One region of the Aminobacter sp. MET-1 genome, then DNA from elsewhere that is predicted to be linked to it. Evidence: predicted binding sites of a transcription regulator. Region 1 holds the regulator's gene; each other region holds the start of a gene.
What was found. Region 1 encodes PhoB, which activates phosphate uptake and scavenging genes when phosphate is short. Its sites were predicted from a motif close to TGTCATNNANCTGTCAT; they were not measured.
Positions count from the first base shown of each region.

Region 2: phnC (phosphonate ABC transporter ATP-binding protein) is a predicted target of PhoB. The motif match lies at 4,936-4,952, and genes of this name have one in related genera.
Region 3: NDO48_RS23700 (esterase-like activity of phytase family protein) is a predicted target of PhoB. The motif match lies at 6,324-6,340, and genes of this name have one in related genera.

Region 1 covers NZ_JAMSHL010000001.1:272,812-280,553, forward strand. Annotated here, with positions in the region: gene pstC (phosphate ABC transporter permease subunit PstC) at 1-377, shown strand, start outside; gene pstA (phosphate ABC transporter permease PstA) at 374-1,690, shown strand; gene pstB (phosphate ABC transporter ATP-binding protein PstB) at 1,714-2,535, shown strand; gene phoU (phosphate signaling complex protein PhoU) at 2,574-3,275, shown strand; gene phoB (phosphate regulon transcriptional regulator PhoB) at 3,373-4,062, shown strand; gene NDO48_RS30530 (GCG_CRPN prefix-to-repeats domain-containing protein) at 4,138-4,440, opposite strand; gene NDO48_RS01405 (ROK family protein) at 4,585-5,838, opposite strand; gene xylF (D-xylose ABC transporter substrate-binding protein) at 6,083-7,123, shown strand; gene NDO48_RS01415 (sugar ABC transporter permease) at 7,271-7,742, shown strand, end outside.
Region 2 covers NZ_JAMSHL010000007.1:227,443-235,184, reverse strand. Annotated here, with positions in the region: gene gltS (sodium/glutamate symporter) at 1-1,148, opposite strand, end outside; gene NDO48_RS12975 (Tim44 domain-containing protein) at 1,372-2,406, opposite strand; gene NDO48_RS12970 (GFA family protein) at 2,583-2,990, opposite strand; gene NDO48_RS12965 (NAD(P)-dependent oxidoreductase) at 2,983-3,897, opposite strand; gene NDO48_RS12960 (winged helix-turn-helix transcriptional regulator) at 4,043-4,381, shown strand; gene NDO48_RS12955 (GFA family protein) at 4,456-4,800, opposite strand; gene phnC (phosphonate ABC transporter ATP-binding protein) at 5,038-5,880, shown strand; gene phnD (phosphonate ABC transporter substrate-binding protein) at 5,972-6,883, shown strand; gene phnE (phosphonate ABC transporter, permease protein PhnE) at 6,963-7,742, shown strand, end outside.
Region 3 covers NZ_JAMSHL010000021.1:74,114-81,855, reverse strand. Annotated here, with positions in the region: gene ptsP (phosphoenolpyruvate--protein phosphotransferase) at 1-1,846, shown strand, start outside; gene NDO48_RS23710 (hypothetical protein) at 1,890-2,672, opposite strand; gene NDO48_RS23705 (sugar-binding domain-containing protein) at 2,956-3,975, shown strand; gene NDO48_RS23700 (esterase-like activity of phytase family protein) at 4,042-6,237, opposite strand; gene NDO48_RS23695 (sarcosine oxidase subunit beta family protein) at 6,584-7,742, shown strand, end outside.

The DNA of each region.
Region 1 (7,742 bases):
CCGCCGTGCCCCGCGCCATGCGCGACGGCTCGCTCGGCCTCGGCGCCACGCGCTCGGAAACGATCAAGCGCGTCATCCTCCCAGCCGCGCTGCCGGGCATCGTCGGCGCCATCCTGCTCACCGCCTCGCGCGCCATCGGCGAAACGATGATCGTGGTGCTGGCGGCGGGCGTGGCGGCGAACCTGACGCTCAATCCCTTCGAGGCGATGACCACCATCACGGTCAAGATCGTCAACCAGCTGACCGGCGACCTTGAGTTCAATACGCCGCAGACGCTGGTGGCCTTCGCGCTCGGCATCACACTCTTCGCGCTGACCTTGGTGATGAACATCGTCGCGCTCTACATCGTCCGGAAGTACCGGGAGCAGTACGAATGACCGACATTTCGCTCGACACGCTGACCACGTCCGCCGCGCCCGCGCGCCGCGACATCGGCCTCAAGAAGCGCTATGCCGCCGAACGCCGCTTCCGCCTCTACGGCGTGCTGGCGATCGCTGTCGGCCTGGTGTTCCTGGCAATCATGCTGACCTCGATCGTCTCCAAGGGCTATACTGCCTTCTGGCAGGCGACGGTGACGCTACAGGTCGAATTCGACCCCAAGATCATCGATCCCGAGAACAAGCGGGCGACCGATCCGAACGTGCTGATCACGGCGAACTATCCCAAGCTCGCCGAGACCGCGCTGATCGCCAAGCTTGGCATCGACCCGAGCGACAAGGCCGCCGTGCGCAAGCTCAAGGGCTTCCTGTCAGAAGGATCGCGCGTCCAGCTGCGCTCGATCGTGATGGCCGACCCCTCGATCATCGGCACGACGCAGAGCGTGGACATCCTGGCAGCCGCCAATCTCGACTCCGCCTACAAGGGCCAGATCGACCTGACCGTGCCGGAAAGCCGCCGCAAGGTGTCGGACCAGCAGGTCGAGTGGATGAACAAGCTCAAGGCCGAAGGCGCCATGAGCGAGCACTTCAACACCGGCCTGTTCACGTTCGGCGCATCGAGCCGGCCCGAAACCTCAGGCGTGGGCGTCGCCATCATCGGCTCGTTCTACATGATGGTGATCGTGCTGCTCCTGGCGCTGCCGATCGGCGTCGCCGCCTCGATCTACCTCGAAGAGTTTGCCAAGAAGAGCCGCTTCACCGACCTGATCGAGGTCAACATCAACAACCTCGCGGCCGTGCCGTCGATCGTCTTCGGTCTGCTCGGCCTGGCTGTCTTCGTCAATTTCCTCGGCCTGCCACGCTCGGCTTCCTTCGTCGGCGGCCTGGTGCTGACGCTGATGACACTGCCGACGATCATCATTGCGACGCGTGCGGCACTTGCCGCAGTGCCGCCGTCGATCCGCGCGGCGGCGCTCGGCCTCGGCGCGTCGAAGATGCAGATGGTGTTCCAGCACATCCTGCCGCTTGCCGCTCCCGGCATCCTGACCGGCACGATCATCGGACTGGCGCGTGCGCTCGGCGAGACGGCGCCGCTGCTGCTGATCGGCATGGTCGCCTTCGTTGCCGATTATCCGAAGACCCCCTTCGATCCGGCGACGGCGCTGCCGGTTCAGATCTACATGTGGGCGAACGAGGCCGAACGCGCCTTTGTCGAACGCATGTCGGGCGCCATCATCATCCTTTTGATCTTCCTCATGGCCATGAACATCGTCGCCATCGTCCTGCGCCGCCGTTTCGAGCGTCGCTGGTAGACGTGGACAAGGAGCACCCTGCTATGAACATCATGAGCGAGAAAACCCTCGAAGACGCGGTGACAGCCGAGATGAACAAACCGAACGAAATCATCAAGATGCGCGGCGACAAGGTGACCGTGCACTACGGCGAGAAGCAGGCGCTCTTCGGCGTGGACCTCGACGTCCGCCAGAACCAGGTGACGGCGCTGATCGGCCCGTCGGGCTGCGGCAAGTCGACCTTCCTGCGCTGCCTCAACCGCATGAACGACACGATCGACGCAGCCCGCGTCGGCGGCAAGATCACGCTCGACAGCGAGGACATCTACGATCCCAAGATCGACGTGGTCGAACTGCGTGCCCGCGTCGGCATGGTGTTCCAGAAGCCGAACCCGTTCCCGAAGTCGATCTACGAGAATGTCGCCTACGGCCCGCGCATCCATGGCCTCGCCAGGTCGAAGGCCGATCTCGACAAGATCGTCGAGCAGAGTTTGCACAAGGCGGCGCTTTGGAACGAGGTGAAGGATCGCCTGCACGAGCCGGGCACCGGTCTGTCGGGTGGCCAGCAGCAGCGCCTGTGCATTGCCCGCGCCATTGCGGTTTCGCCCGAGGTCATCCTGATGGACGAGCCATGTTCGGCACTCGATCCGATCGCCACCGCCAAGGTGGAGGAACTGATCGACGAATTGCGCGAGAACTACACCATCGTCATCGTCACCCACTCGATGCAGCAGGCGGCGCGCGTGTCGCAGCGGACGGCGATGTTCCACCTCGGCTACCTCGTTGAGGAGGGGCCGACGGACAAGATGTTCACCAATCCAGACGACAAGCGGACGCAGGACTACATCACCGGCCGCTTCGGCTGAGTGATCGTCGCGTACAGTAAGCAGACGAGGAAACGATCATGGGCGATCATACAGTCCGGTCCTTCGACGAAGAACTCAAGCATGTCGACCAGCTCATCCGCGACATGGGCGATCTCGCCGGTTCGATGGTCGCGGGCGCCATCCGGGCATTGCTGTCGTCCGACCAGGCGATGGCCCAGAACGTGATCGCCGACGACGCGATCATGGACGCCAAGCAGCGTGAGCTCGACAACGCAGCCATCACGCTGATCGCCAAGCGCCAGCCGATGGCGCAGGATCTGCGCGCCGTGGTCGGCGCCATCCGCATGGCTGGCGATCTCGAGCGCATCGGCGATCTTGCCAAGAACATAGCCAAGCGCGTCGGCGCCGTCGGCCAGATGCCGACGCCGCGCAACCTGGCGCACTCGATCGATGCCATGTCGCAGCTGGTGCTGGGACAGGTGCGTGGCGTGGTCGACCTCTATGTGGCGCGTCAGCCGGAAGGCCTGAAAGGCCTGCGCATCGACGACCAGAAGATCGACATCCAGTACAATGCCGTGTTCCGCGAACTCCTGACCTACATGATGGAAGATCCGCGCAACATCACGGCCTGCACCCATCTGCTGTTCTGCGCCAAGAACCTCGAACGCATCGGCGACCATGTGACCAATATCGCCGAGAACGCCTATTTCGTGGTGACCGGCGAGCAGCTTCCGCTCAATCGGCCCAAGGTCGACGAAACCACGACGGTTTCGAACTGAGAACTTCCGCACCGCATGCGTTTGGCGCGGGGGCGCTGCATAGGTTAAACCAGCGCATGGTCCTGATCGGGCCGTGCGCAAGGACAAGGTACAGGCGATGATCGCTCCAAAGGTCATGGTCGTTGAAGACGAAGAGCCGCTGGGCGTGCTGCTTCGCTACAATCTCGAATCCGAAGGCTATCAGGTCGAGGTCGTCACCCGTGGCGACGAGGCCGAAATCCGTCTGCAGGAAAACGTTCCCGACCTGCTGGTGCTCGACTGGATGGTGCCCGCATTGTCCGGCATCGAGCTGTGCCGCAGGCTGAGGATGCGCCCGGAGACCGAGCGGCTGCCGATCATCATGCTGACGGCACGCGGCGAGGAAAGCGACCGGGTGCGCGGGTTGTCGACCGGTGCCGACGACTATCTGGTGAAGCCGTTCTCGACGCCTGAGTTCATGGCGCGGGTGAAGGCTCTGCTGCGCAGGGCCAAGCCCGAGGTGCTGTCGTCCATCCTCAAGGTCGGCGACATCCTGCTCGACCGCGAGTCGCACCGGGTCTACCGCAAGAAGAGCGAGATCAAGCTCGGGCCGACAGAGTTCCGCCTGCTCGAGTTCATGATGCGGCATCCGGGCCGCGTGTTCTCGCGCAGCCAGTTGCTCGACAATGTCTGGGGCGAGACGATCTATATCGACGAACGCACCGTGGACGTGCATGTCGGGCGCCTGCGCAAGGCGGTCAACAACGGCCGCATGCCCGACGTGATCCGCACCATCCGCGGTGCCGGCTACGCCATCCGCGAGGATTAGGCGCCCGGCCGGCGAGACAGTTAAATTTGGCTCGCCGGCTTATCGAACATGATCAGACGTTCGCGCAGCGGGCGGTCAGCGCCATCCGCCATATGGCAACCGCCCGTGATACGGCGTATTGCGGCAATGGCCGTATGGGCCGCGCCAATAGCCCGGAGGGCACCCGTAAGCGTGACGTGCACGGTGTACGACACGCCCATAGCGGCATCCGCCATATGGCCCTCGCCAGCCTCCCGCCCCGCAGCCCTGGGCAATGGGAATGACCATTGCCGAATCTCCCGCGACAAGCGGCATGGGGTTCGGGGTGGCTGATGCTGAAAACGATGAGGCACACAAAAGGCCTACGCCGGCCAGGATGTTACGCAGCAGACTGGTCATCGCAACGTCTCCGAAACGGACGACACGTCGGTTCCAGGGTTGGTTCCGCCTCTTTGCCAGGCTGGGCCTTTCAAGGGCGGTCGCGGACTGTCGTCTAGCACGGCAGTATGGTCGCGGCGATCGTCTTAATTGCGACGGCCGAAATCAAATGTCCTTGAGCGGAATGTCTGCCTCGGCCCGCCGCGGCACCGAGCCCGCCGCAAAGACTTCCTCGTCGACATAGAGCAGGGCGCGCATGGTGCAGCCTTCGCGGATCAGGGGGACCTCGTTCGGCTCGGTGTCGAAAGAGATCGCCTTGGAGTGCGTGCCGCCGGCCGTCTTGGCGATGGCCGAGCGCACATACGGCTCCATGATGTCGAAGGCGGTGGCGCCGACACCGACGAAGGCGAGGGGGGCGGGGTCGAACAGCGCGAACATCGAGCCGAGGCCGAAACCGATTGCCTCGCCCGCCTTGCGGAAGGCCTCGCGCTCGGGGCCGTCATGGTCGCGCGCGGCGTCGGCGAGCGCCTTGATGTCCTCGTCGGAGAGGTCGGCCAGCGGCTCGGCGTTTTCGTCGCCGAGCCGGGCGTTGCGCCAGATCGCATAATTGCCGGCATAGGCCTCGATGCAGCCGCGGCGGCCGCAGCGGCACAACGCTCCGTCGGGGCGGTGGACCATATGGCCGAACTCGGCGCCCGACGATTGCGTGCCGGTGAACAACTCGCCCTTGATGACCAGGCCCATGCCAATGCCGTGGGAAAGCAGGATGGCGATAAAGTCGTCGCGATAGCGCGCCGGGTCGCGCCAGTGCAGGGCCTCGGCGATCATGTTGCAGTCGTTTTCGACGGTCACCGTCACACCGAATTCGCGCTCGAGCCTGTCGGCGAACTGGATGTCGTCATGTGGGGTAATCGGCGACCACAGGAGCTTGCGGGCGCCGGCATCCGTGGTGCCCTGGATGGCCAGCGCGATGCGCAGTACTGACGCTTGCGGGCGCCCGCTGCGCGCGATGACCTGACGCACGATGGCGACGCATTCGTCGACCAGCGCCTTGGCGGGCAGTCGCTGGGTGACCAGCCGTCGGGTCTCCTCGACGATCTGGTTGCCGGCATAGTCGATGACCGAAGCCGACAGGTGGTTGAGCGACAGGACGACGGCAACAACCGAGGCGGCGTCGGCTTCGAGCGCCAGGCCCACCTGGGGCCGGCCGCGCTTCATCGGCGACTGTTCGCCACCCTTGGCCTCGGCAAGGATGCCTTCGGCTATGAGGTCGGAGGATATGGTCGAGATGGTCGAGTGGCTGAGCCCGGTGACGGCCGCGATCTCGGTGCGCGAGGGCTGGCTTGCTCGCCGGACTGCCGATATAACCATGGCGCGGTTGCGCCGTCTCAGATCGTCGTGACGTATGCCGACCGACATGTGTGCGTCTTCCTCCCGGTGGAACGCTGCCTTTCTTAAGGGGCAGTCGCCAGCGCATTCTTATCCTGCCAGAGCCGGCGCAAATTGTCTTTATTTATTTCGGCGCTCGAAAAAATTAGCAAGGCATGGTGAAACCATGTTGACAGCCGACAATGGCTGAGTCACTATTTTTTCGAGGCTCGAAAAAATGAGCTTCTCCAAGGGCTACCGCAGAAGCGCGCCCGTTGGGCGCAGGGAGGAAACTATGAGGAAATTTACAACCGCCATTCTGGCGGGTGTCGCCATGTCGATGTCGCTTGCGGCAGTCGCCGAGGCGAAGGACAAGGTTATCGGCGTTTCGTGGTCGAACTTCCAGGAAGAGCGCTGGAAGACCGACGAAGCTGCCATGAAGGCGGCCATCGAGGCCGCCGGCGACAAGTACATCTCGGCTGATGCCCAGTCGTCGCCGGCCAAGCAGCTCACCGACGTCGAAAGCCTGATCTCGCAGGGCGCCAACGCCCTGATCATCCTGGCGCAGGACGCTTCGGCCATCGGCCCGGCCGTCGACAAGGCGGTCGCCGAGGGTATCCCTGTCGTCGGCTACGATCGCCTGATCGAGAACAAGGACGCCTTCTACCTGACCTTCGACAACAAGGAAGTCGGTCGCCTGCAGGCCAAGGGCGTGTTCGCCGCCAAGCCTGAAGGCAACTACGTCTTCATCAAGGGCAGCGGTGCCGATCCGAACGCCGACTTCCTGTTCGCCGGCCAGATGGAAGTGCTGAAGGAAGCCATCGACGGCGGCAAGATCAAGAATGTCGGCGAGGCCTATACCGACGGCTGGCTGCCGGCCAATGCCCAGAAGAATATGGAGCAGTTCCTGACCGCCAACGACAACAAGGTCGACGCGGTGGTGGCATCGAACGACGGCACCGCCGGCGGCGCGATCGCAGCCCTCCAGGCACAGGGTCTTGCCGGCTCGGTGCCGGTCTCGGGCCAGGACGGCGATCATGCCGCTCTCAACCGCATCGCACTCGGCACCCAGACCGTGTCGGTGTGGAAGGATGCGCGCGAACTCGGCAAGAACGCGGCTGAAATCGCCTCGCAGCTTGCCGACGGCAAGAAGATGGAAGAGGTTGCCAACGTCACCAAGTTCAAGACGCCCGGCGGCCTCGAGCTGAACTCGGTGTTCCTGACGCCGGTTGCGATCACCAAGGACAACCTCAACGTCGTCATCGATGCCGGCTGGGTTGGCAAGGACGTCGTTTGCCAGGGCGTGGCCGCCGGTTCGGTCGCTGCCTGCAACTAACACCTATCAGACCTGTTCGGTCGAACGCCGCGGCCCCGATGGAGCCGCGGCGTTTTTCAAAAAGCGCCCGCTTCATGACATGGCGGATTGCCCCTATCATGCGCACACCGGCTGCCGCGGAGACGGCCACCCGGTTGGGAGGTAGCAATGACAGACACGACTTCCAACGCGCCGGCTGACCGCGCGCGAACGACCGAGCTCAGCCTGGTCGGACGCTTTCTCAAAGCGACTGAGATCGACACCCGCATGCTTGGCATGATCGGCGCGCTGCTGCTGATCTGGGTGGGGCTGCAGGTGATTTCGAGCCTGCGCCTGGGCGTCAATCCGTTCGATTTCGACAGCCGCACCTTCCTCACCTTCCGCAACCTGTGGAACCTGTCGGTTCAGGCTTCCGCTGTGGCCATCATGGCCACCGGCATGGTTCTGGTCATCGTCATGCGCAACATCGACCTGTCGGTCGGCTCGGCCGAAGGCCTGATCGGCATGGTGATGGGCTTCGCCCAGGTGCATTTCCTGGTAAAGGCCGTCGGTCTCGAACTCGGCAATCCGTGGATCTGGGCGCTCGCGCTCCTCATCGGCATCGCGCTCGGCCTTGTGATCGGCGCGCTCCAGGGGTTTG
Region 2 (7,742 bases), on a different contig from region 1:
GAGACCAGCGGCAGGATGATGAAGGCGTTCGGTGACGGGCCATAGTGCTTCGTCACCGCCGTCATCGAGGCAATCGCGGTGGGCGTGGCGCCAAGCGAAAGGCCGGTGAAGCCGGCGCTCAGCACCGCCGCCTGATAGTCCCGGCCCAAAAGCGGGAACAGCACGATCAGGATGAAGGCGACCGCGAGCAGCGCCTGCATGGCGACCACGACCAACAGCGGGCCCGCGACCCCGGCAAGCGTCCAAAGCTGCATGCTCATCAGCGACATGGCGAGGAAGGCCGAGAGCGAATAGTCCGAGATCAACGACATCGCCGGCGAACGCGCCGGCCAGGGCAGGCGCGGAAACAGGTAGGGGATCGTGTTCGACAGAACCACCCCCATGATCAGGCACGGCACGAACAGCGGCAGCTTCACGCCCATCGCCGTGACCAGCCCGTGAACCAGATAACCGAGCACCACGGCTATGTTGACCAGCAGAACCGCCTGCATGAAATTCGACTTGTCGATAGGTACAGCCTCCGCCTGAGCGACAGCCGCTTCCGCGTCAGGCCCGCTATTGCGCGTTGTCAGCTTGCCGCGCTCGATGAGGAATTTTGCCACAGGACCGCCAAGGACGCTGGCGACGATCAGCCCTAGCGTCGCAGCAGCGGTCCCGACTTCCAGCGCGGCCGGAAAGCCGTGTTCGGCCGCGATCGCAGGCGCCCAGGCAATCGTGGTGCCATGGCCGCCGACAAAGGCGATCGACCCCATGATGACGCCTGCGGCGGAAGGCAGTCCGAACAGCCAGGCCCCGAGCGTGCCGACGCCATTTTGCAGGAACACGAAAAGCACCGTCAGCACGCACAGCACCGCGAGAGCCCGCCCGCCAACCCAAAGGTCGGCCAGCCGCGCATTGACGCCGACTGTGGCAAAGAAAATGACCAGCAGCCTGTCGCGCGTGGTCATCTCGAAGACGATCTCCATCCCCGACAGCTTGTAAAACGCCCACACGGCCGCGGCCGCCAGAAACCCGCCGGTGACCGGCTCGGGGATGTTGTAGTTGCGCAGGAAGGCAACGTGGCGGTTGAGCAGAACGCCGACGAAGTAGACGACGATGCCGAGCGTGAGCGTCAGGAAATCGGGCGAAACGAGAACATTGTCGGCCATGGCCATCCGAGCTTCGCTTGGACACCGGGCGGCCGGTGCCGGGTCGGACGATCCCGATCTCCCCTGGCCCTCAACCTTGCCTAGAATAATTTCGAGAGCAATCGGAATTGCGGCGCCAGAGAGGAGGCCACCTTTCAAAACAAAACGCCCGCGGCCGCCCCTTCAAGGGGCAAGACCGCGGGCGTCATTCAGCCGGAAAGAACTCCGGCAGCTTGAAAAAAACTCAGGCCTGCTGGATCGCCGAAAGCTGCCAGTCGCCGCCATTCTGGCGCACGAAGGTCCACAGTTCGGTCGTCTCGGTCGGCTCTTTCGCATCGCCTTCCACAACCTCGCCGGTGGTGCGGTTGCGGGTCACGTCGATCGACTGATAGTTCAGCGCAGCGGTCGCATAGTCGCGATCGCCCTCGCTCCAGCTTTCGGCAATGTCGGCCTGCAGAAGCTGGACGTCGGTCACGTCGTTGCGCACGCCGTTCTGGGCGTTGTCGGCCAGTTCTTCCGAGAGATACGACACCATCTCGGGGGTCACCAGGCGGCGCAGCGCCTTGTGGTCCTCGCGACCGAAGGCTTCCTGCACCTCGGTCAGCAGGCGCTGGAAGGTGTCGAGATCGTCGCCGGATACAGTGATCTCCTGGCTCACGGGCTGCTGCGGTGCTGCGTTGGCGCGGCTGCCGCCAATGTTCGGAATGCTGAACGAGCGGCTGCCGCCATTGGCCTTGCCGCCGTCCTCGGACGGTGACGCATCGCGATAGCTGAAGTTGCCGCCACCAGCGCCAGCCCCCGCACCAGCCATTGCCGGACCGGAATTGGTAGCCTGCCGCGAGCGGAAGAAGCGCAGAGCCAGCCAGATGGCGCCGCCGATCAAAAGCACCTGCATCAGCATGCCGAACAGGCCGGCGAGACCGCCGAAGCCCTGGCCCATCAGCATGCCGAACAGGCCGCCCATCAACAGGCCGCCGATCATCGCGCCGCCGAAACCGCCCAGGAAACCGGGACGCTGCGGCGCGGCCGCACCAGGACGGGCGGCATTGGTGGCAGCCGGGTTGGTCGCCTGGCCGGTGTTCGGCGTCATCGAGCGTTCCACCGGAGCGGTCGGCTGCGGCGCGGTGCGCGTCGGCGGCGCCGACTGGAAGGTGCGCGTTCCCCGGCTGCCGAAGCTGCCGCCACGGCGGGCATCGGCGTGGTCGACCGCGACCATCGAGAACGCAAGGAACAGGCCCGCGAAAAGAGTGGCAAAGCGGGTCGTTCGGGACAATTTCATCGGCGGCTCCTCAAAGTGATGTCCGTCCTCATATAATGTCTAACAACTGTAGTGTCAGGGTTCGGGCGTCAAGTTTTGGCGGAATCTTGCGAGATTCCGCCAAAACGTTGAATCAAAACGATTTTAACCGCGGCCCGATTGCAGATCATTTACCCGGCAAGCCGCCTGGCGGCCTTTCAAGGGGCTTCGCTCACGCCTTCCAGGCAAAGCCATCTGTGCCTTCGGCCGGGCCAATGGAGCTTCGTCGGGGCCGGGAACTCCTGGTCCTCCAGGCAACCGACCGACACCGAAAGCGCGCCCGTCAGTGCTTCGGCCCGCATGAAGACGACCGATCCGCAGGTGGTGCAGAATGTCTGCTCCAACCATTGTCCCGACGAGCCGGTTCGCCGCCAGGATCTGGTCTCGCCTTCTTGGCTGACGACAGCTGAATCCGCATAGATCGCCCTGTAGGAGAATGCGGCCCCGGTACATCTCTGGCACTCCATGCAGCTGCACGCATAGACGCGGCGCGGCTCCCCGGCGAGGCCGAGTCTCACGTTCCGGCAGGAGCAGGCCGCGGTGCGTATCCTCTCGCCGTCATGCATGCGCCGGCTTCCCCTCCTGCCGTACGGAGCCATTTTGAAACAGCGGGAAAAGCGATGCGAAATCGTCCGTCCCGCTCCCCAGCGAAAGCGCCTTCTGGAAAATCTGATCCATGGCGCGCGGCATGGCCGCGCTGAGGCCGCGCTCCTCGCACGCTTCGAGCAGGTGCCGGAAGGCGCTGTAATGGGCACCCAATGAGGCAAGCGTCGCCTCGTCGCCGGCAAAACGGTGCGCCTTGGTCCGGTCGACAACATCGAACAGCGCGGCATCGACAACCGGCTTGAACGCCGCGAGATGCCCCCTGAAGGTCAGCAGATCGAGCCCCTCGGCCTCGGCGACAGCCATGCCCTGCAGCGTGCCGAAGAGCCCGCCCCACATCTGGGTGAGCAACGCCGTGTCGAGCGCCGAAGCCTGACCCGCCACCTCCCCGACATAGCCTGTGCCGCCGCCGAGTTCGAGAAGCAAAGGCTCGTGCCTGTCATAGACCTCGCGGGAGCCGGAATAGAGCAATGTCGTCTCCGGCCTGCCGATAAAATCCGGGGTCGCCATGATTGCCCCGTCCAGATAGCCGGCGCCACGTGCCTCTACCCACTGCGCTTCCTCCCGGGCCAGACGCGGCGACCCGGAGGTGAGCTGGACGATGGTTCTACCGACCAGTGCCGAAGCGACATTGTCGGACCTGAGCAACGTTTTGCTGGCGGCATAATCAAGGACGTTGACGATCACGACCTCGGCCGCCCCGACACCGTCCTCCACCGAAGCGGCCACCTTTGCTCCCAGGGCAGCCAAGGGTTCTGACTTTGCAGCAGTCCGGTTCCAGACCGATGTGGGATAGCCCCGGTCGAGCAATGTACGGACGATGGACGAGCCCATGCGGCCCGCGCCGAGCACGCAAACGTTTGATTTCACGATGATTTCTCCGACAGGCGAATGCCCTCGCAACGAGGGCCGGGTTTATGTTTGGCGCGCGCTCGGTCCGAACATATGTACTGTCACCACGTTGAGAAGTACGCACCTTGAAGTAAGCGACAGGCATCATGACAGGAGCTGCCAAATGAGGCGCAAGGAACCAGACAGCTGCGGGTTTGCTGCCGCGATGCAGGCCATCGGCGGAAAGTGGAAAATCGCGTTGTTGTGGGAACTGCACCTGCGGCCCCACCGCTTTGCCGAACTGCGCCGGCAGTTGCCGGGCGTCAGCGAGAAGATGCTGGCGCAGCAACTGCGCCAGATGGAGGCCGACGGGCTCATCAGCCGGCACGCCTATGACGAGGTGCCGCCACGCGTCGAATATTCGATCACGCCGCTGGGCCTGAGCCTGAACGATGCCGTGACGGCGATGTCGACATGGGGAAAGCAGCACGAGAGCTGGAAGGACCAGCGACAGGCAGCCTGACAAAGGCGCCGATCATAGCAGGCCGGCGACCAGCCTGCTCCCGGTTGCAAGAGGGTTCCGCTGCGCCGAAGCGTTCAGCGGCTGCGGCCGTCGAACGGAATGCGCTTCAAGCTCGCAAGATCGATCTCTTCAATGCAGCGCACATTGATCGCCGCGGTCTTTTCGCCGCTTGGGCTGACGCCCATGCCGAAAGGCGCGCAGCCGCAGTTCGAGCAAAACATGTGGTCGATCACGTGCTTGTTGAACTTGTAGGTCGCAAGCCGCTCCGGGGGCGTGGTGACGGTCAGTTTCTCGCGCGGCACGAACCACAGAAGATAGCCCTTGCGACTGCAATGCGAGCAATTGCATTCGATGGCGCTTGCCGGTTCGCCCTCCACCTCGAACGACACATTTCCGCAGTGACAGCTTCCCTTGGCCATCTGATGACCTCCCCCTGATGGATTGCAGGCACACGTTACAGGCGCGACCACGCCGAAACAATTGCACCCCGCCAAAGCCCCTCTCGAGGCGAATGCCGCACTTTCCTGCCGTTTGGGCCGCTTCAGCCTGTGCTTCGTAACAAAACTGACATGGTCCCGACATTTCAGCTTCATCTCACGGGTCTAGGCCGATCTGAGACAAGGGCGAAAAAGCCCTGACGGGACAGGGAAGCCACGATGCTCGAAATCCGCAACGTCACGCGCCGCTTCGGCAAGAATGTCGCCGTGAACGGTGTCAACCTTCAGATCAAGCCGGGCCAGATGGTCGGCATCATCGGCCGCTCCGGTGCCGGCAAGTCGACGCTGCTCAAGACCATCAACCGCCTGATCGACCCGAGCGAGGGTTCGATCTCCTTCGACGGCACCGAAGTGTCGTCGCTGCGCGGCGCCCAGCTGCGCCGATGGCAGCGCGACTGCGCCATGATCTTCCAGCAGTTCAACCTGGTGCCGCGCCTCGACGTGCTTACCAACGTGCTGCTCGGCCGCCTCAACCATCGCTCGACCGGGCTCAACCTGCTCGGCATCTTTTCCCGCGAGGAGCGCATCCGGGCCATCGCCGCACTCGAGCGCCTCGACATCGCCCGCACCGCACTCCAGCCGGCGGGCACGCTGTCGGGCGGCCAGCAGCAGCGTGTCGCCATCGCCCGCGCTCTGATGCAGGAACCCAAGCTGATCCTCGCCGACGAGCCGATCGCCTCGCTCGACCCGCTCAACGCCAAGGTAGTGATGGACGCGTTGCAGGACATCAACCTGCGCGAAGGCATCACCGTCATCACCAACCTGCACACGCTCGACACCGCCCGCACCTACTGCAACCGCATCATCGGCATGCAGGGCGGCACGGTGGTCTTCGACGGCGCGCCTGAAGACCTCACCATCGAGGCCGTTCGCCTCGTCTACGGCGCCGATGCCGACGGCGCCGAGATTTCCGAAGCCATCACCTCGACCAGCATCCGCCCTGTCAAGGTCAGGGTTCCCGCATCCGCCGCCCCTCTCGAACCGGCATACGCCCCGGTCTGAGGCCATCAGCGGTCGTCTTGCCCGCGTCAAGGGCCGGCAATCAGCAACCGAAATGACCCAGCAAGGTGCTGGGCCAATCTGGAGACATGTCATGTTCAAGAAAGCACTTCTGGGCGCCGTTTCGCTCGCAGTCCTGGCAATCGGCTCGGCTCATGCCGCCGAACTCAAGGACTTCCGCATCGGCCTGATCGGTGGCGAGAACGAAGCCGACCGCCTGCGCAACTTCCAGTGCCTCGTCGACCAGCTCCCCAAGGCCATCGGCGTCGAGAAGGTGTCGCTGTTCCCGGCCGCCGACTATGACGGCACCATCCAGGGCCTTCTCGGCGGCACTCTCGACTACGCCGAGCTCGGCGCTTCGGGCTATGCCAAGATCTACCTGCAGAACAAGGACGCGGTCGAGCCGATCCTGACCACCGTCCAGACCGACGGCGCCACCGGCTACTACTCCATCATGGTCGCCAAGAAGGACTCGGGCATCACCAAGCTCGAAGACCTCAAGGGCAAGAAGCTCGGCTTCGCCGATCCGGACTCGACCTCGGGTTACCTGATCCCCGTCACCTCGCTGCCCAAGGACCTCGGCGGCGTCGCCGTGAAGGACTACTTCGCCGAGACCGGCTTCGGCGGCGGCCATGAGAACCTCGTCCTCGAAGTGCTCAAGGGCACCTTCGATGCCGGCACGACCTTCGGCTCGGGCGTCGGCGAATTCAAGGATGGCTACACCTCGGGCAACCTGAAGAAGATGGTCGACAAGGGCATCCTCGACATGGACGACCTGGTCGAAGTCTGGAAGTCACCGCTGATCCCGAACGGCCCGATCGTCGTTCGCACCTCGCTCGACGCCGACGTCAAGACCAAGTTCAAGGACTACATGATGAAGCTGCCGCAGACCGATCCGGCCTGCTTCTCGGCCATTCAGGGCGGCGACTTCAAGGGCTTCACCGAAGTCACCCCCGAGTTCTACCAGCCCGTGATCGACGCCCGCAAGGCGCAGATCGGCAGCTAAGCCACAAGGCAACACGGACGCGCCGCGAGGTCTCGCGGCGCGTCCCTTTTTATCCGGAATCGGACGGAACCCCATGACAATGCCACTCACGGAAGCCGGCCTCGCGGTCGAGCGCCACTGGCGCGAGCTCGCCAGCCGTCGCCGCCTGCACACCATCGGCGGCCTCATCCTGCTGTTCCTCGCCCTTTCCGGCTCGCTGTGGTTTGCGAACGAGTCCAATGCCGGCAAATTCCTCGACCGGCTGCCGCATCTGTTCGATTTCGTCGACCAGTTGATCCCGCGCGACGGCTTCGAAGTCTGGCGCGCCATGTTCGACCTGCCCTCGCCCTATGCCGACGGCAGCCTGAAGTTCGATTACCCCGATGGCCGGATGTACCTGTTCGGCTCGTTCTACCTGCCCGAATACGTCTACAAGATGCTGGAGACGATCAACATCGCGCTGGTCTCGACGCTGATCGGCTTCGCTTTCGGCTTCCTGCTCTGCTTCCTGGCCGCGTCCAACCTCGTCACCCAGCGCTGGCTGCGTTTCTTCGTCCGCCGCTTCCTCGAAATCCTCCGCGCATTTCCCGAGATCGTCATTGCCGGCTTCTTCCTGGCGGTGCTTTCGATGGGCGCGATCCCGGCGATCATCGCAGTGTCCCTGCACACCATCGGCGCGTTGGGAAAGCTGTTCTTCGAAGTGGTCGAGAACGCCGACATGAAGGCTGATGAAGGTTTGCGCGCCGTCGGCGGCAACTGGCCCGAGCGCGTCTGGTTCGGCATCGTGCCGCAGGTGATGCCCAACTTCCTCAGCTATGGCCTGCTGCGCCTCGAGATCAACGTCCGCGCCTCGACCATCATCGGCGCTGTCGGCGGCGGC
Region 3 (7,742 bases), on a different contig from region 1:
GGTCAAGCTGATGCTGCTCGCCGTCAAGGAAAACGACGAGGTGACGATCCGCACCAGGGGCGCCGACGAGATCGAGGCCGTGGAAGCGCTGATCGGCTATCTCGAAAACCCGCTTGCCGGTCTTGCCGAAGAACAGGCCCCGGCCGAGCCTGATGCCGCGGCCGCCGTGGGCGTGACGCTCAAGATCGAGCCGGCCAAGCCGGCGGCTGTAGAGGAAGAGATTTCGGGCGCGCTGAAGGGTGTAGCTGCCAGCGAAGGTTATGCTGTCGGCGCCGCTTTCGCCCACTTCCCGCCCGAGATCAAGCCAGAGCGCCGCAAGCTTTCGGTCGGCGAGATGGAAGCAGAACTCGTCCGCTTCACCGACGCGGTCGAGGTCGTTCAGGCGCGCATGAACGCTTCCCTCGCCTCCGATGCTCTTTCGGCCAACGACCGCGGCATCATCGCCGCCCTGCGTGACATCGCCGCCGACGACGAGTTGCGCGACGAGGTGGTCACAGCCATCAACACCGGCAGCGATGCGGTGACAGCAGTTATCGGCGCCGCCACTCGGATCGCTGCCCAGTTCGGCCAGGTCAACGACCCCTATCTGAACGCCCGCGCCGATGACGTGCAGTCGGTGGGCCGCCAGATCTGCCTGGCGCTGCTCGGCCAGGCAGATGCCAGCCTCGACGACATCCCCGAGGGCGCCATCCTGATCGCCGAGGACATCGGCGCCTGGGACCTGGCGCGCGCGCCGCTCAAGCGCATCGGCGGCATCGTCTGCGGCCATGGCGGCGCTACCTCCCACATCGCCATCATCGCCCGCGCCCATGGCATCCCAGCCGTGCTCGGCATGGGCCCGCAGGTCCACGAACTCGGCAAGGCGCGCGAGATCGCACTCGACGGCCACCGTGGTCATGTCGTCGCCAACCCCGAGGGCTCTGTTCTCACCGGCTTCCGCGCCCGCATCGATGAAGCCGCCCGTGAGCGCGAGGCGCTGAAGGCGTTTCGCGACACCACCCCGCGCCGCGCCGACGGGACGGTCATCGAAGTGGCCGCCAATATCGGCTCGCTCGAAGAGATCGACGCAGCCCGCGAGGCCGGCGCGATGGGTGTCGGCCTGTTCCGCACCGAACTATTGTTCATGCGGCACATGCACCTGCCGTCGGAAGACATGCAGGCCGAGACCTATGCAGCACTGGCCAAGGCGTTTGCACCCCATCCCGTCATCGTGCGCACGCTCGACATCGGCGGCGACAAGCCGATCTCGGGAATCGAATTTCCCGACGAGGAGAACCCGTTCCTCGGCTGGCGCGGCATCCGCATGTGTCTCGACCGGCCAGACATCTTCAAGCCGCAGCTCAGGGCTCTCCTGCGCGCTGCCGTCCATGGCAATGTCAAGGTGATGTTGCCGATGGTCGCCGACGTCGGCGAAGTGCGCGCCGCCCGCGCGCTGATCGAAACCTGCAAGGCCGAACTGGCCGCCGAGAAGGTCGCCTTCGGCGAGTTCCAGCTCGGCGTGATGATCGAGACGCCCGCGGCGGTGCTGATCGCGCCAGCGCTCGCGAAGGAAGTCGCCTTCTTCTCCATCGGCACCAACGACCTCACCCAGTACATCATGGCTGCCGACCGGCTGAACCCGACTGTCGCCAAGCTCAATGACGTCACCAATGTCGCTGTCATGTCGGCGATCGAGATGACGGCACGGGCAGGAGTGGCGGCTGGCATCATGGTCGGCATGTGCGGCGAGGCAGCCGGGCGGCCGGATCTCATCCCCGAATTCCTGCGCATGGGCCTGACCGAGCTGTCGATGAGCCCGGCCTCGATCCATCGGGCGAAGAAGAGGATCGCCGAGCTGGGGGCATAAGCCGTTTCTCTGGGCTGATCTATCCTGCGGAATAGGCAGCGCCCTATGGCAAATGCGCCAGCAGCACCCGGAAGATGTCGGTGAGGTCGGAAACCGGATCGTCGCCATCGAGCGCACGCACGATGCGGTCGCGACGAGCCTCGACCACCAGACCGGCGGCCTCCAGCAGATCGGCGTCGCTCAATCCCGAGGGCGACAGCGTTGCGATACCGGCCGCGAGCGCCACGGGCGCCAGCGGCAACAGCGTCGGATAAGCCTCGTTGGCTTCGGCGCCGGCCGACAACGACTGGCTCAGCAGCAATTCGACCAGAACAGCTGCGGCAACCGCGGCAACCGCCTCCAGCTTGCCATCAGGAGTTGCCGCGCGCATCCCTGCCAGCAGCTCGCCATAGCGGCGGCGGATGTCGAGATGGGCCTGCGAGAAACCGGCCTCGTGGAGCAGGGGGGCCGCTTCGCTCCGCTGGCGCGACCAGGCCTTCAGCGCGGCATAAAGATCCCTGCGGAACAGGCGCTCGCCCTCGACCGCAGCCGAGCTGCCGGTGGCGAAATAGGTATCGAAGCCATGCAGCCGCGCGCCATCGTCGGGCCGCACAATCGGCAGCAGCGACAGCGAAACGGTCTCCGCCATCGTCAAAGTATCGTCGACCACGCTTGCGGCACGACCCAACAGCCGCTCGATCTCGGCCGGTGGCGAAAACGGCTCGGTCCCAGGCGGACGGCGCGGCCCCCCGGGATTGTCGTGGCGGCTGGCGCGCACGACATGCCTGATGTCACGCAGGCGGTCCTTGATATTGACGACAACCTCTTCGGAGAGGCTTCTCAGCATGGCATGCTCCTGGGAGCGCCGAGCACCCATCAGGACGCACCACAGACGCTCCTACACTTTCACTCTACGCACCGCCCGGAAATCGGTTCCAATATGTCAGGCGACAGGTCTAGCACTTTGGGCCAAGGCCTCTCGCCATCTGGCGACCGACTCCCCGTTTCGGCGGCGGCTGTTGGCATTGCAGCATTGTTTGGTTCGGACTGCAAACTGTTGTCGGCTGCTCGGCGCTTGACCTTGGCACCGTTCCTTGAAAAGTGATGCAAACCAAAGCGGGGGAAACGGCGTGAACAAAGGCGTCAAAGGTTCGAGCGGCAAGACGCGTGGCATTGCGACGGCTAACGAGGCCGAGAACGCGCCGACCGACAGCCGCGCCGACCGGCTGCGCGTGCGCGCCGCCTGGATGTATTTCATCGAGCAGATGACCCAGAACGACATCGCCGAGGTGCTCGGCGTCGGCCGTGTCACCGTGGTCCGGATGCTGGCGGAGGCCCGCGCCCGCAACGAAGTCAAGATCGCCATCGAGGGCGATCTGTCCGACATCGTCAGGCAGGAGCGCGAGCTCGAAAGCATATTCGGCGTGCAGCGCGCCATCGTTGCCCCGCTTTCGGCCGAGGGCGCCGACCCGATCCCGGCGATCGGTGCCGCCACAGGCGACTATCTGTCAGAGGCGATGAAGTCGGGCATGTCGGTGGGCGTTGGCTGGGGTCGCACGCTGACCGGCACGCTGCCCTATATCAGCGCCAAGCCGCTTGCCGATTTCCGCGTCATCTCGCTGCTTGGCGGCGTCGGCGTCGCACGCCGCACCAACCCGGCCGAGTTCGCCTGGCGCTTCGCCCAGGCCTTCCAGGGCGACGGCTATCTCATTCCGGCGCCTGCGGTCGTCGACAGCATCGAGACCAAGCGTGCGCTGATCGAGCGCTGCGGCTTATCAGAAATTTTTGCGCTGGCCGATTCGCTCGATGCCGTGCTGGTCAGCGTCGGCGACATCGCGTCGGCCTCGACATTCTATCGCGGCGGCTTCCTGACCGAGGCAGAGCGCGAGAAGCTTATGGCCAAGGGCGCTGTGGGCGACCTTTTGTTCCACTTCTTCGACCGCGACGGCAATCTGGTCGACCATCCGATCAACGAGCTCGGCATGTCCGTCGATGTCGACCGCATCCGCCGGGCCCCGCTGCGCATCCTGACCTCTGGTGGTACCGATAAGATCGACGCGCTGCTCGGCGCCATGAAGCTGGTGAAGCCGACGGTTCTGATCACCGACGAGCACAGTGCCCGACGCATGATCGCCGCACAGGACACCTGACCAGATATCAACGGAAAAGGCCGCCGTGTCGCCACCGCGGCCTTTCCATTTCATGCCTGTCGCGCCTCAGTTGATGGCAGCGATGTTGCCGAGGCGCAGGAACAGCGTTTCGCCCGAGGAATCCTCGACGCCGTCATTGTCCGTGACGACATAGGCATCGCCCGCCTTGTCGATGGCAAAACCTTCGACCTTGTCGACGACATAGCCGTTGGTCGCGGCCTTGAGGTCGGGTACGAGGTCGCGCACCAGCGTCTTTTCGACCACCGGCAGCTCGCCGCCCAGCTTGACCGGTTTGAAGCCTTCGAGCGCCACCGAGTAGACGCGCTTGTTCTTGGCTTCCTGGCCGATCAGGTTGTCGCGCTCGATGATGAAGAGCTTGCCGTCATGGGCGGTGATTTCCGACAGGCCGACCCAGCCCTTCTCGGCGGTTTCGAGCGGATAGCGCACCGCCGACCACTCCTTGGCCTTGGGCTTGTAGGCGAGCAGCTTGACCTGCCCCTTGGGATCGTCGCCCCATTCGCGCTGCACGGCCATGACCAGCGTCAGGTCGTCGCCTTCGCCGATTGACGTGATGCCTTCGAGGCCGAAGCGGGTCTCGCCGGCGAGCAGTTCAGCCGGGAACGCCACCTCTTCCTTGATCTCGCCCTTGGCGTCGACCTTGTAGACGGCATGCGGCACCAACTTGTCGCTACGGCCTTCCGAGGCCAGCCAGAAGCCGTCCTTGCCGTCGGAGACGATGCCTTCGAGGTCGAGCTTCTGAGCCGGCGCGCCATCACGGGTGACGACGGTCTTGGCCGTGATCAGGGCAGGGGTCCTGGTGGCGTCGATGGTGTAGATCGACGGCTGCGAACGATAGACCGAGTCGGACACGGCGTAGAGCTTGCCGGCCTCCTTCGGATCGGCGGCGAGGCCCGAAAGCGCGCCCCAGCCGATCGGCGTACCGTCATCCTTGAAGGACGAGACGATGTGCGGATAGGCGGCAGTGCCTTCGGCGCGCTCATAGACCATGACATGCGAGCGGACGAGGCCGTCCTTGCCAAGATCGGTCTCGTTGGCTGTGACGAGCAGGTTGCGCTCAGGGATCGCCACAAGGCCTTCCGGGCCGACGCCCGAGGGCAGCAGCTGCTGGAATTCCGGCTCCTTGCCTGTGTCCTTGTAGACGCCGACGAGCGAAGCGCGCTCGGCGGCGACGAAGATCAGCTTGTCGGAACCGAAGGTCGCGACCTCGAGGCCTTCCGGCTCGATGCCCTTCTTGTTGCGGTGCTCGGGATAGTGGCCGGCCGCTGCTGCCTGGTATTCGAAGGACGGACCGGACTCGAACAGCACATCGCCCGTCCTGGAGAAGATGGTGAAGCCGCGGGCGCCGCCCTTGTAATCGCCTTCGTTGGCGACGACGAGGCGGTCGTCGTCAAGCCACTTCACGGCATCGGGCTCGCGCGGGCTGTTTTCGATCTTGCCGGAGAAGTTCAGCGCACCGTCCTTCTTGGTGTCGACCTTCTCGAGCGTCACTTCGCCGGCCGAAAAATGCGACACGATCTTGCCGGTCACGGCATCGACGATGGCGACGTGGTTATTTTCCTGCAGCGTAACCGCGATCTCGCCCTTGTCGTTGAAGGACACGAATTCCGGCTCCGGATCCTCGGGCGCGATCTTGGCGATGCCGGTCATGTCGACGATCTTGATCGTGGCGCAGTCAGGCGCGCCGTCCTTCAGCGAGACGATCTTGAGGAAGCCTGCGGGAAGCTGCGGCAGCTCGCCGTCGTTCAGCTCTTCGTCGCGCTCGTTCTCGATGGCGATGGCGAGGAACTTGCCGTCCTTGCTGAGCGCAACCGAATCGGGCTGGCCGCCAAGATCGCAGCTGGCGTCGATCTTCTTGGAGGCGAGGTCGATGACCGTCAGGTTGCCAGACGGCTCCTGCTTGCTCTTCGACGTGTTGACGCCGGCAAGAACCTTGGCGCCGGCGATGACCACCGAGGTCGGCTCGCCTTCGATCTTGACGATGCCGGCAGCCTTCGGCGCCTTGGGATCGGTGATGTCGACGAAGCCGACCGCACCCAGCGGGCTGTCGGAATAGACCAGCGTCATGCCGTCCTCGGAGGCCGCAATGATTTCCGACGACGTGGCCGTCGCCTGATCGACATCGACGGGCAGATTCTGGGCCACGGGGAAGGTGGCGATGCGGTTGAAGACTTCGGCGGCGTTGGCGGGGAGCGCTGCCGACACACCGAGCGCGGTGGTCAAGAGCAGGAGCTTGCGGGACATGTTGCCTGACATGGTGAAACCTCTTTGCCTGAACGGAATTGCGCATCCCGTTTGCGGCAGCGAGATTTCAGCGCGATGACAGCTGGATGATGGTTTCGTGACAGCTGTGGACGTCGCGGCCCGACGGTGCCGACATTCTGCCACCAGGCGTTCCAACACAGAGTTTTCTCATCTAGACATTGGTGTACACTGCGACTAGTTTCGCGGGCTGATCGGGGAGGTCCGGAAATCGCGCGCAAGCTCGCTTGCCTCGGCCGCACTTACCCACGACCTGGTTGAGTGGGGCGCAAGCCTCGCACTGGCCGGGCGAGCCTAGGGTACGGCCCACACCGGGAAACATGAACGAATGACCAGCCGATATTCCGCTTTTTCGCTGTTCAAGGAAGGCCTGGCAGGCCAGAAGGGCTGGGTGCCGGCCTGGAGGTCGCCGCAGCCGAAGGCGAGTTACGACGCCATCATCATCGGCGGCGGCGGACACGGCCTGGCTACGGCTTATTATCTGGCCCGCACGCATGGCATCACCAATGTCGCTGTGCTTGAAAAGGGCTGGATCGGCGGTGGCAATACCGGCCGCAACACGACCGTGGTGCGCTCCAACTATTATTACCCTGAGAGCGTGGCGCTCTACGGGCTGGCGCACAAGCTCTACGAGGGCCTGTCCAAGGAGCTGAACTACAACGTCATGCTGTCGCAGCGCGGCATGGTCACGCTATGCCACAGCATGAACGAGCTGGAGATCGCGGCACGTACCGTCAACGCCATGCAGATCAACGGCACCGACGCCGAACTCTACATGCCGGAGGATGTCAGGCGCGTCGCGCCGATCTACAATTTCGAGCCCGATGCGCGCTTTCCCGTCTTCGGCGGCGTCTGGCAAGGCAGGGCAGGCACGGCGCGCCACGATGCGGTGGCCTGGGGCTACGCACGCGGGGCAAGCCGGCTTGGCGTCGACATCATCCAGAACTGCGAGGTCACCGACTTCATCGTCGAGGGCGGACGCTGCCGCGGGGTGCAGACCACGCGCGGCACCATGCGCGCCGAGCGTATCGGCATGGCGGTGGCAGGCCATTCCTCGGTGCTTTCGGCCAAGGCCGGCTTCCGCCTGCCGATCAACTCCTATGCGCTGCAGGCCTGTGTGTCCGAGCCGGTTAAGCCGATCCTCGACACGGTGGTGCTGTCGCCCGGGCCTGGCGTCTATGTCAGCCAGTCGGACAAGGGCGAGATGGTGATCGGCGGGGCGCTCGACCGCATCCCGTCCTACGGCCAGCGCGGCAATTTGCCGACGCTCGAAGGGGTGATCGCCGGGCTGCTCGAAATGTTCCCGGCTTTTGGCCAGCTCAAGCTGATGCGGCAATGGGCGGGCATCGTCGACGTGGTGCCTGATTCCTCGCCCATCATCGGCGAGTCGCCGCTGCCCGGCCTGTTCCTCAACTGCGGCTGGGGAACCGGTGGCTTCAAGGCCATTCCGGCCGGCGGCACGCTTCTGGCGCATCTGCTGGCCACCG